Regions from separate parts of the Alteromonas pelagimontana genome, predicted to be linked through region 3. Evidence: predicted binding sites of a transcription regulator. Region 3 holds the regulator's gene; each other region holds the start of a gene.
The links. The regulator LexA, encoded in region 3, represses DNA repair genes until DNA is damaged. The targets are predictions, from matches to a motif close to TACTGTATNNNNATACAGTA.
Positions count from the first base shown of each region.

Region 1 (3,287 bases), 190 kb from region 3:
AGTGCGCAGAGGGTTTGCCATTCCTCTGCTTTATAAATAGCGCAGGCGGAGCCTATGGAAAGGGTAAGGGAAGGATGCTCGCGGAAACGCAAAGTCAACTCTAGGTTAAGGCTCACCTTATTACGTAGACGAAGGAACACCATTAATTCATTTAGCAGGGAATTGACCCAGGGCAGCAGCTGTTGAGTTTTATTAATTTCGTAAGCGGGTTCAATAGTGCTACTAAATGTTTCGCTGGGGTGAAAATAACTGACTTGAGGCGTCACCTCGCCCCGTAACGCGCAAAGATACCTGATAAGTTGATTATCAAAACGCTTTCCCAGTTCGGTAGCAGGCAAAGCCAAAATGTGCGCAAGAGTTTTTATGCCCACTCGATTGAGCGAATGGCGTTGTTTAGGAGTTAATTCACTACAGTGCATAGGGCAGGCCTGCAAAAGCTGCCGGAGAATTCTGGGATCAGTACAGAATTGATTGCATCTGTTAAACGCTAATACTCTGGCTGACTCAATACTCCAACCACAAGCATAGTGATAATTCACTTGCAGCTCGGTTAATTCATTGCGCAGAGTGAGCCAGAAATTTTCAGCACCGCCATAATACCGGATAAGGGTATCCACACGCATAGCAAGACAATCAGGGTTATAAATAACAATATCAGCGGCGATTTGATAAAGCCGATGAGCAATGACACTTAATCTTTTAGCTTCCGTGTCTGCCTGATAATCTATGACGGTTAAACGCGCACTTAATGCTGCCGCCTGAGCCATGCCCATACCCACTTCAATACCTGTTGATTTTGCTAACTGGCAGCGTTGGCGTATACAGTTATCTGAAGCTTGATACACCACTAATGGAGAGGCAGGAGATGCATTTTCCGGGAGAGGGAACGCCGTCTGGGTATCCAGAGTTAACTGGGAAAAATGCAAGTATAGCCACAACATAAGGTGATTATCCGGCCTTAACTAAGCTGGAAATATCTACTATTTCTGCCGGGTTTTCTTGCATCGCCAGTATAATTTCCTTATTAGAGGGAGTATGGGTTAACTCCACCGGGATCCCCTCTTTAGGCCAGCTGCCCTGATTTTTTACTATGTTCGCTGTGAGACCATGTCGTTGAGTTTGAAGCTCAATGTCGAGTGCTAAAGGTAAAGGCTGGCGGGTCACCGCATCCGATTCGAAATAGATACATAAAGTATTATGTTGCGCGGCAGCAAGCTGAAGACGGCGGGCGGCCTTATTTCCCATCCTGCTTTGCCAAATCAATACGATATAGCAAGCTTCACTTTTCAGACTCTGTTCACAGGCCCATAGCGCATCAATGTCATTATCAGGCTGTACAACATATACCTGCTGAGCAGCAATGTTCTGCTGTTGGAGCCAGGACGCATGAAGATTGCCGGGCGGGTTTATCCACATCAGCAACTTATGTGGTGCTATGCCCTTGATTACAGAAGTTAATACCGACACTTCGCCGATACCGAGCTGACTTCTTATACGTATTAATCCTTTAACGGGAAGGCCGCCCATCAGTGCCTGATCCAGCTGGCTATGACCAGTGGGTAAACGGTGCGCGCCTTGTTGAGGCTGACTGGCGCGCCAGATAAGAGGATGTTTTTCGATGTTGGTTAAAGGCGTAGACATAATTAATTTACCTGTATACATATACAGTATTATAGGTAACTAATTTGTCGAATCAAGAAAAAAGGCCTTCCAGGAAGAAGGCCTTTGAGCAGCTATTTGAATTTGCTCGAATAATATTTTATCGCGCCTGTTATTAACCTTCTGAAACTTTGGGCTCGACCTTAACGGAGTTCAAAGCATGCAAAGTCAGCTGATTACAGGCTGCCATAAATCCTTCTGTGGTATTTTTTACCCAAGCTACTCTCACATCGCTGGGCTGTTCTTTTATCAGCAGAGTTATTTTCCTGCTAACTGCTCATCAATAAAGTTATTAATATTTTGCTCAAGAATAAATAGAGGAATAGAACCGTGGGCCAACACAGCGCGGTGGAATTTTCTTACGTCAAAATCACTGCCCAGGGCTTCTTCAGCTTTTTTTCGCAGGGCCTTAATCTTAATTTCGCCAATTTTGTAAGACAAAGCCTGTGCTGGCCAGGAAATATAACGATCAATTTCCGTCGTTACGTTATGCTCTGAAAGCGCCGTATTGGTCATCATATAATTGAGCGCTTTTTCTCTGGACCATCCAAACATATGCATTCCTGTATCCACTACCAGCCTACAGGCGCGCCACATTTCATAACTTAAGCGGCCAAACTCATCGTAAGGATCTTCATACATACCCACCTCTTTCCCCAGATACTCTGAGTACAACCCCCAGCCCTCGCCAAAAGCCGAAATATAAGTGTTTTGTCTCACTTTCGGCAGGTCAGTCATTTCCGCGGCTAGAGAAATTTGGATATGGTGCCCTGGCACCGCTTCATGGAGCGTCAGCGCAGTTAATGCGTATAGAGGGCGTTTATCCAGCGCATAGGTATTCACCCAATAGTAGCCTGGCTGATCATCACGAGAAGGCGAAACGTATCGGCCGGTAGTATATTTAGGCGCAATGCTTTCTGGCACTGGCGCTACACCATAAGGTATGCGAGGCAGCAGCTCGAAAAGCTGAGGGAGCTTACCGTCTATTTTCTTAGCAATAAATGACGCTTCTTTTAGTAAGTCTTCAGCGCTGGTGGCATAAAATTGCGGATCGGTGCGCAGGAAATGAATAAACTCATCAATGGTGCCGTCAAAACCCAGTTCGTCCACCACCGACTGCATTTCGCTGCGGATGCGTTTTACTTCCGATAATCCTAGCTCGTGTATCTCTTTGGCCGTCATGTCTGTGGTGGTGTAATGCTTGATACGATTCTGATAGTAAGCTTCGCCACTGGGCCAGTTTTTGGCCGCAATGTCATCCCGTGCATTAGGAATATAATCATCAACCAGAAAATCATAGAACTGCTGATAAGCCGGCACAACCTGGTTCTGAATGATGTCACTCGCTTGTTGTGTTAAAGCGCGGCGAGTTGGCTTATCTATTTGTTCAGGAAAGCTGGTAAAAGGGGTATAAAAGGTACTTTCCTTGGCATCTTTCACCAAATAGGGTTTAACAGAGTCTTCAAATCCTTTCAGCACAGCTTTAGGTTGCGTGTAATTCTCTGCCAATCCTTTTTTCATGTATTCGATATTCTGCGCAATGATTTCATCTACGCCAGCCAAGCGCGCAAGATAATGCTGATAGTCCTCTTTGGTGCGGAATCGAATGGTTCGGGGAAGATTGCCAA
Region 1 is NZ_CP052766.1:2,150,260-2,153,546, forward strand. Features, by position in the region: gene CA267_RS09605 (Y-family DNA polymerase) at 1-941, opposite strand, end outside; gene imuA (translesion DNA synthesis-associated protein ImuA) at 949-1,641, opposite strand; gene CA267_RS09615 (DUF885 domain-containing protein) at 1,918-3,287, opposite strand, start outside.
Region 1: imuA (translesion DNA synthesis-associated protein ImuA) is a predicted target of LexA. The motif match lies at 1,651-1,670, and genes of this name have one in related genera.

Region 2 (3,287 bases), 940 kb from region 3:
TACACCCTCATCAGGCAAATTCTCCAGTTGGCTTGATGTCACAGATTTTACCGGTATCGCGGTTTTAGGAATCGGGTCAATTTTTTCATCCATGATAGAACGCTTCATAATGCTCAAAATCTTCCAGACACTATTTTCTGCTACCGGTTCATCATTGGAAAACTTTCCGTCTTTAAAATGTGCTGAAGATGTCATATCGCCTACTCCCGAACTGGCCAAATGGTTATTTATTGCGTAACCCGCGGCAAACAGCAACATGCCGAATCCGACGAACAACAAAGCAATTGGGTGTCGCATTATCATATCTGGTATGTGGCTTTTTCGCTCGCTACCATCGTGAGGAACCAGCAACGACACAAGCCAATACAAACAGTGCACCTTTTCATTTTAACGCCTACTACGTCGGAAGAATTGGAATTAGTTGTCAACATCAGCATTCCCTATGTATCGAAAGCGCTCCACCGATCTGCCATTCACTTCGACATTTTCCGTAAACATGGCAAGAGGACGCACCCACAATGCCTTTTCGCCATAACACGGCCGATACACCACCAACTGGCCTTCGTCTTCGGAATGTGTAGCAACACCGATAACATCATATTCGCTGCCTTTGTAATGCATATATCGCCCTGGTTTAATCATAATTTTTCCTGTCAGGTTCTTCAAAAGGGAAAGTCAGTTGTTCTACAGGTACGTCTTCCGCCAAACCCACATGCAAGCCAAGAAGGCGGATTCCCCGCCCCTTACTGCGCTCATAGGCTTGTTCAAGCAACGTATAAAAATATTCTGGAGCAAGCTGATGTTGCTTATGCTCAACCGTTGTCTGTTGGAAATCGTTGAATTTTAGCTTAACTCCCTGGCTGCGAATACTGCACTTTCGGCGGTTGCCACCTTTTTCCTTGTGTTGCGCCAATCGCTCTTCGAGTTTATCCAGAAGGTGCGGTAAAAACTGGCGGCATTCATCAAGGCTAAGAATATCTTCACTCAATGTTCGCTCCACTCCGATAGATTTACGCTCTCTGGTAGCATTAACTTCGCGATCATCAACGCCATGAGCTCGATTCCACAGTACAGCACCAAATTTACCAAACTCTTGCTGAAGGCGCTCATAGGGATAGCTGCGAACGTCGTTACAAATCTTGAGGCCCAGACGTTGCAGTTTTTGTAACGTCACCCGCCCCACACCAGGAATTTTTTCCAACGGCATTACCCGAACAAAGGCATCAAGCTTATCGGGAGTAATGACGCAGATCCCATTTGGCTTATTTTCATCACTGGCGACTTTGGCGACAAACTTACAGGAAGCCACGCCTGCAGAAGCGGTCAAGTTAAGCTCTTCGCGTATCCGCTTGCGGATATCTTCAGCAATAAGGGTTGCGCTGCCGCCGAACAACGGTGAGTCAGTCACATCCAGATAGGCTTCATCTAACGACAACGGTTCAATAAGAGGGGTATAATCTGAAAATATTTGGCGGATTTTTTGGGATTCACGCACATAAACATCCATCCGCCCACGCAACAGCACAAGGTCCGGGCATAATCGCATTGCGTACGCCGTAGCCATAGCCGAACGAACGCCAAATTTTCGAGCGGGATAGTTACAAGTAGAAATTACCCCACGGTGCTGAGAACTTCCACCTATAGCAATAGGGAGATGCGTGAGCGCAGGGTTGTCCCGCATTTCCACTGCGGCATAAAAGCAGTCCATATCAATATGGATAATTTTACGCACTCAACGCACCAAAAACTGTACACATAAACAGTATTCTACAAGAATAACTTGTGATTTACAGAGAAAAAATGCGGCGCTATATTTTGCCTAATATAATCCCAGGTTGATGGGTGATCAGCTCAGGGCACAACGATAGTGCGAGATTAAGAGGACGGTTGATCAGCAGTAATAGGCTCTCTATCAGAGACAGGAAAGGCAGCGTAAGCTGCCTTTCCTAATCGACTAGTAAGGGCGAAACTAGAGAATTTGGTTCTCCTTCCACTCTTTTAACCTGCTCTGACGCGCTTGCTCCTTTTCCATTCGCGCCTGTTTACGATCGCAAGGTTCAGGGCAGTCACAGGCTTTAGATATGCCTAAAGCACCTAATCCGCCGCAACTTCCAGAGATTGTTTTGCGTTGCAACATATAACCGACGGCCATCGCTCCAACCATAGCCAGAAAAAAAACAAAAGCTAATACAAATGTAGCCACTATTTACCTCCTACAAATTACCGCTTAATTATGGACTTCAACCAAATCTTCGAACTCAGAAGATGACCATTCTTCAAAGCCATCCTCTACGCGTCGAATAAGAAACACTGCCAAGTGTTCTTTTTCGGCTAATTTTCGTGCCTCTTTCCACCCCATGACATTGAATGCTGTGGCTAAACCATCAGCAGTCATAGAAGACGGATGTACTACCGTTACCGCTACCAGATTGTGTTGTATAGGGCTGCCGGTGCGCGGGTCGATTAAGTGAGAATAGCGTTTACCGTCTTGCTCGTAATAATTCCGATAGTCTCCCGAGGTAGCAATGGCGTTTGTTCCTATTGAGACAATTTTTTGCACTGCGCGTTCCGTGGTCACCGGCTTCTCAATGGCAATAAGCCAGGATTCACCATTTCCTCGCTGCCCTTTGACCCGCATTTCTCCGCCTATTTCGACCAAGTAGTCGGTGATTCCCTGACTTTCAATAATTTCAGCAACCTGATCCACCCCGTAGCCTTTGGCGATAGTAGATAAATCGACGTACAGCATAGGATGCCGCTTCATCAATCCTTCTTTGGTGACTTTCAGCTTATCTAAACCCACATAATCCCTTACATTGGCGATATCTTCTTGCGTCGGAATTTTCTCGGGCCGCTTATTCGGGCCGAACCCCCATAGGTTTACCAAAGGACCAACCGTAATATCTAACACACCATGGCTAAGATGTCCGAGCCGAATTGCCTCCTGAACTACTATTCTGGTTTCATCAGAAACAGCAAAAGGTTCGGTAAACCGATTTTGATTGAATCTTGAAAGTTCAGAGGTAGGATCATAGGTTGACATCAGCTTATTAATCTCTACCAAGCGTTGATCAATCATTTCTTGCAGACCTTCAACCTCGCCTGCCTCACCTACGATATATTTAATATTATAAGTCGTGCCCATGGTATCGCCATGCAGATGCGCAACCGGCAATGTATCGCGGCTACATGCAGCAATCAGAAAAAGTGATAAAAATAAAAACCCGGTACGAATCATATGTTTGGTCACTACAGCCCCTCATAACATACAAAAAAGGGAGCGAGAG
Region 2 is NZ_CP052766.1:2,905,246-2,908,532, reverse strand. Features, by position in the region: gene CA267_RS12785 (MBL fold metallo-hydrolase) at 1-369, opposite strand, end outside; gene CA267_RS12780 (DUF1653 domain-containing protein) at 418-642, opposite strand; gene dinB (DNA polymerase IV) at 635-1,732, opposite strand; gene nqrM ((Na+)-NQR maturation NqrM) at 1,970-2,203, opposite strand; gene CA267_RS12765 (FAD:protein FMN transferase) at 2,228-3,238, opposite strand.
Region 2: dinB (DNA polymerase IV) is a predicted target of LexA. The motif match lies at 1,746-1,765, and genes of this name have one in related genera.

Region 3 (3,287 bases):
GCGTATGATGGCTATTAATACCGATTGGCAGATAAATGATCACTTGGCGAGAAACGAGTGGGAGCAGCTCTTCCTACATAGCACTAACGGGTTCAGTAACCGTTAGCTACGTTCTGAGCGAGTCATTATCACTACGGGTAGACATAAGACTTTATGTACGGCAATGACCTTCTTTTAATATCGGCACGTTCATCTGAAAAGGAAAAGTTATGTTAAGAAAGAATGCAAAATTAGGTACAATTTTGGCGATGGGATTATTCTGTGCGGGTGCTAATGCAGCCCCTGAGACCTATAAAATTGATCCTGGTCATACAAGCGTTATCGCCTCGTGGAGTCACTTTGGCTTTTCTCATCCTACCGCTGCGTTTAATGGCGCAGAAGGTACGATTACTTTTGATGCTGACTCGCCTGAAGATGCAAAAATTTCGGTTAGCATGGACGTTGAAACTGTAGATAGTTTTGTGGAAAAGCTTAACGAAGAGTTTTTAGGTAAAGATTATTTTGATGTTGAGAGCCATCCTAAAGCTACCTTTAAAAGCACGAAAGTGGTTGCCAAAGGAGGCGACAAGTATGACGTCCACGGAGACTTAACAATAAAAGGTATTACCAAACCTGTGGTAATGCACGCCACGTTAAATAAGCAGGGTAAACACCCAATGAATCAAAAGCCTACTGTTGGTTTTGATGCTGAAGCAGAAATTATGCGTTCAGAATTTGGATTAGGAAAATATGTACCTAACGTAGGTGATAAAGTTAAATTGCGTATTACTACCGAAGCGCAACAGTAATTTGTCCAGCGGTTCGCTCCGGCGAGCCGTTATCATTACTTTTGTTACACAAAATTATTAAATAACCTCACCCCGGATAAGCCGCGCCGCTCAATATCGATCTTTTCGCGCCTAGCATCGTTGCGCTTTCTAATCATAGCCTGCTATGACGTATCAAATCCCGCCTTGCTATGCGCAAAAAGCTCGTCATCAAACCAGAATTAGCTTAAGAACAATCGAAAAGATACATATAACAACCTGATTTAAAAGGATTTTTAAAGTCAATACGCCAATTCTTATCCCAAGTTGGGGTTAGATAAAACAGCAACACCCAATCACTCTTGAAAAACACTAACCCAAACTGTTGCCTGACCATAACCTCTTAACGCTCTTCCCCGCAGGACTTTTGCGCAAAGCTTTAAGCAACAAGTGAAGGTTATTAAGCCAAAATGCTGGAATAAGAACGGTCAAGCAGAGCCATCAAATTAAATTTTTTCCCGCATCGGATAAAAAAGCTTGCTCACTTTTCGCAGTTAAAGAATTATTCTATCCTAATGCGCTTACAATTAGGTTACCGAGGCTCCCAAAATAGACGCAAAAAAACGAAAGTATTGCGGCTATCAAGGCTGCGAATTACATCCAATCCGCATTGCGGATTACACCTACTGCTATTCCTTCGATAGAAAATGGCTGCGAGGCCAAATCTACCTTAATAGGTGAGAACTCTTCATTCTCGGCATGAAGCAGCACTTCGCGACCGCGCTTCTCAAGTCTTTTAACTGTGACATCTTCATCCACCCGAGCCACCACAACCTGACCATTATGAACATCATTAGTACGGTGCACAGCGAGTAAATCACCATCTAAAATACCAATATCTTTCATACTCATACCGCTTACACGTAACAGAAAATCTGCTTGAGGGTGAAACAATGCGGGATCAACTTTATAATGCGCTTCAATATGTTGCTGGGCCAAAATTGGCTCACCGGCAGCCACGCGTCCAATCAGTGGTAACCCTTCCTCTTCATCATTATCTGCTTCCAAAGGAATGGTGAGTTTAATACCTCTGGAAGTGCCAGGTAAGATTTCAATTACCCCTTTTCTTGCCAGGGCTTTTAAATGTTCTTCTGCCGCGTTTGCCGACTTAAAACCCAGCTGGCGGGCAATTTCGGCGCGTGTGGGCGGCATGCCAGTATCCAACATGGTAGTTTTAATAAGTTCGAGAACTTCCGTTTGTCTTGGGGTTAGTGGACGCATACACAGCCTGATTATTTATACAGTTGAAGAAAGTATATACCGTTAACAGTAAATCGCAACTCTTTGTGTGGGTTCCGGTTCAACTCCCTAAAATTCCACCGGAGTTGAACTGAATTACTCATTTATACCTTTATGTATGTCCTGTCCATGGACACTTGAAACGCCTTTGTTACTTCAATCTATGCTGAACCTTCGCTATTTAAAAAATATCAGGGAGGTAATAACTTATTGTTATAATCGTTGCAGGAAGAGCGTCATCCCATAAATAACTTCGGTAGACGCAGTATCGAAAAAGTGTATTAATCGATAGTATGTTAATCATAATAGAGAATGATATTCTCGTTGCTTTTATGGACAGAGGTAATTATGGACTTTGGAATGTTTAGCGACAGCAAACGCAACACCGACGAGATCGGAAAGCTTTGGGAGAGGCTAGTTCCGCTTGAGAGAGCATTAGAAGAACAAAACAAAAAATTATCTAAACAAGAAAAGAAAATATCAATTCTCGACGAGAAAATAAAAAAGCCCTCCGATACAGCAGAGGAAGCTAGAAGTGCCTTTCTCTCAATTACTCAGCATAGATCTCGTATAATGAGGATGAAAAAAGAGATTAGTCAATACCATGTAGAAGCTGAGAAAATGCTAGAAGCAGTTAAAGGTATTGATGAAGACGCTAAGCATTACTCCACAAAGCTTGCAGAGATTAAAGGCTCATCTTCCGAGCACGCAAGCCAAATAGAGATACTCCTGAAGGATTCGGAGGAACTGAAGTCATCACTTACAGCCAACACAAAACATCTCAGTGAATTAGTATCTGAAAACACAGAGCTAGAGTCTAATCTGATAAAAATTGACCAACAGGTCTCTGATATTGACGAGTTTCACTCAAAGTCTGAGTCCATGCTAAAAACAGTTGTGTCTAATCACGCAAAAATTCGCGACCTTAGAGATGAAATCTTGGGGTACGAAGAAAATGACGAATCTGGTGAAACTCAGAAAATAGAAGGCCTAAAAGACGAACTTGAAAGTAGCTATCAGAAAATTAAAGACCAACTAGCAAACTTAGAGTTAGAATTGGAGAATACTTCTGAAAATACATTAAACAGGTATCACGAAATACTTAAAACATCCGAAGACAAAAGCGAGAACCAATTAAAGTCATACAGAAATAAATATGAAGAAACTTTCGAAGAGATAAATAAATTATTACCTCGTGCACTGACGGCAGGACTAAGTTCGGCGTACGATGAAAAGGTCAAT
Region 3 is NZ_CP052766.1:1,962,497-1,965,783, forward strand. Features, by position in the region: gene CA267_RS08755 (YceI family protein) at 210-788, shown strand; gene lexA (transcriptional repressor LexA) at 1,401-2,027, opposite strand; gene CA267_RS08765 (coiled-coil domain-containing protein) at 2,394-3,287, shown strand, end outside.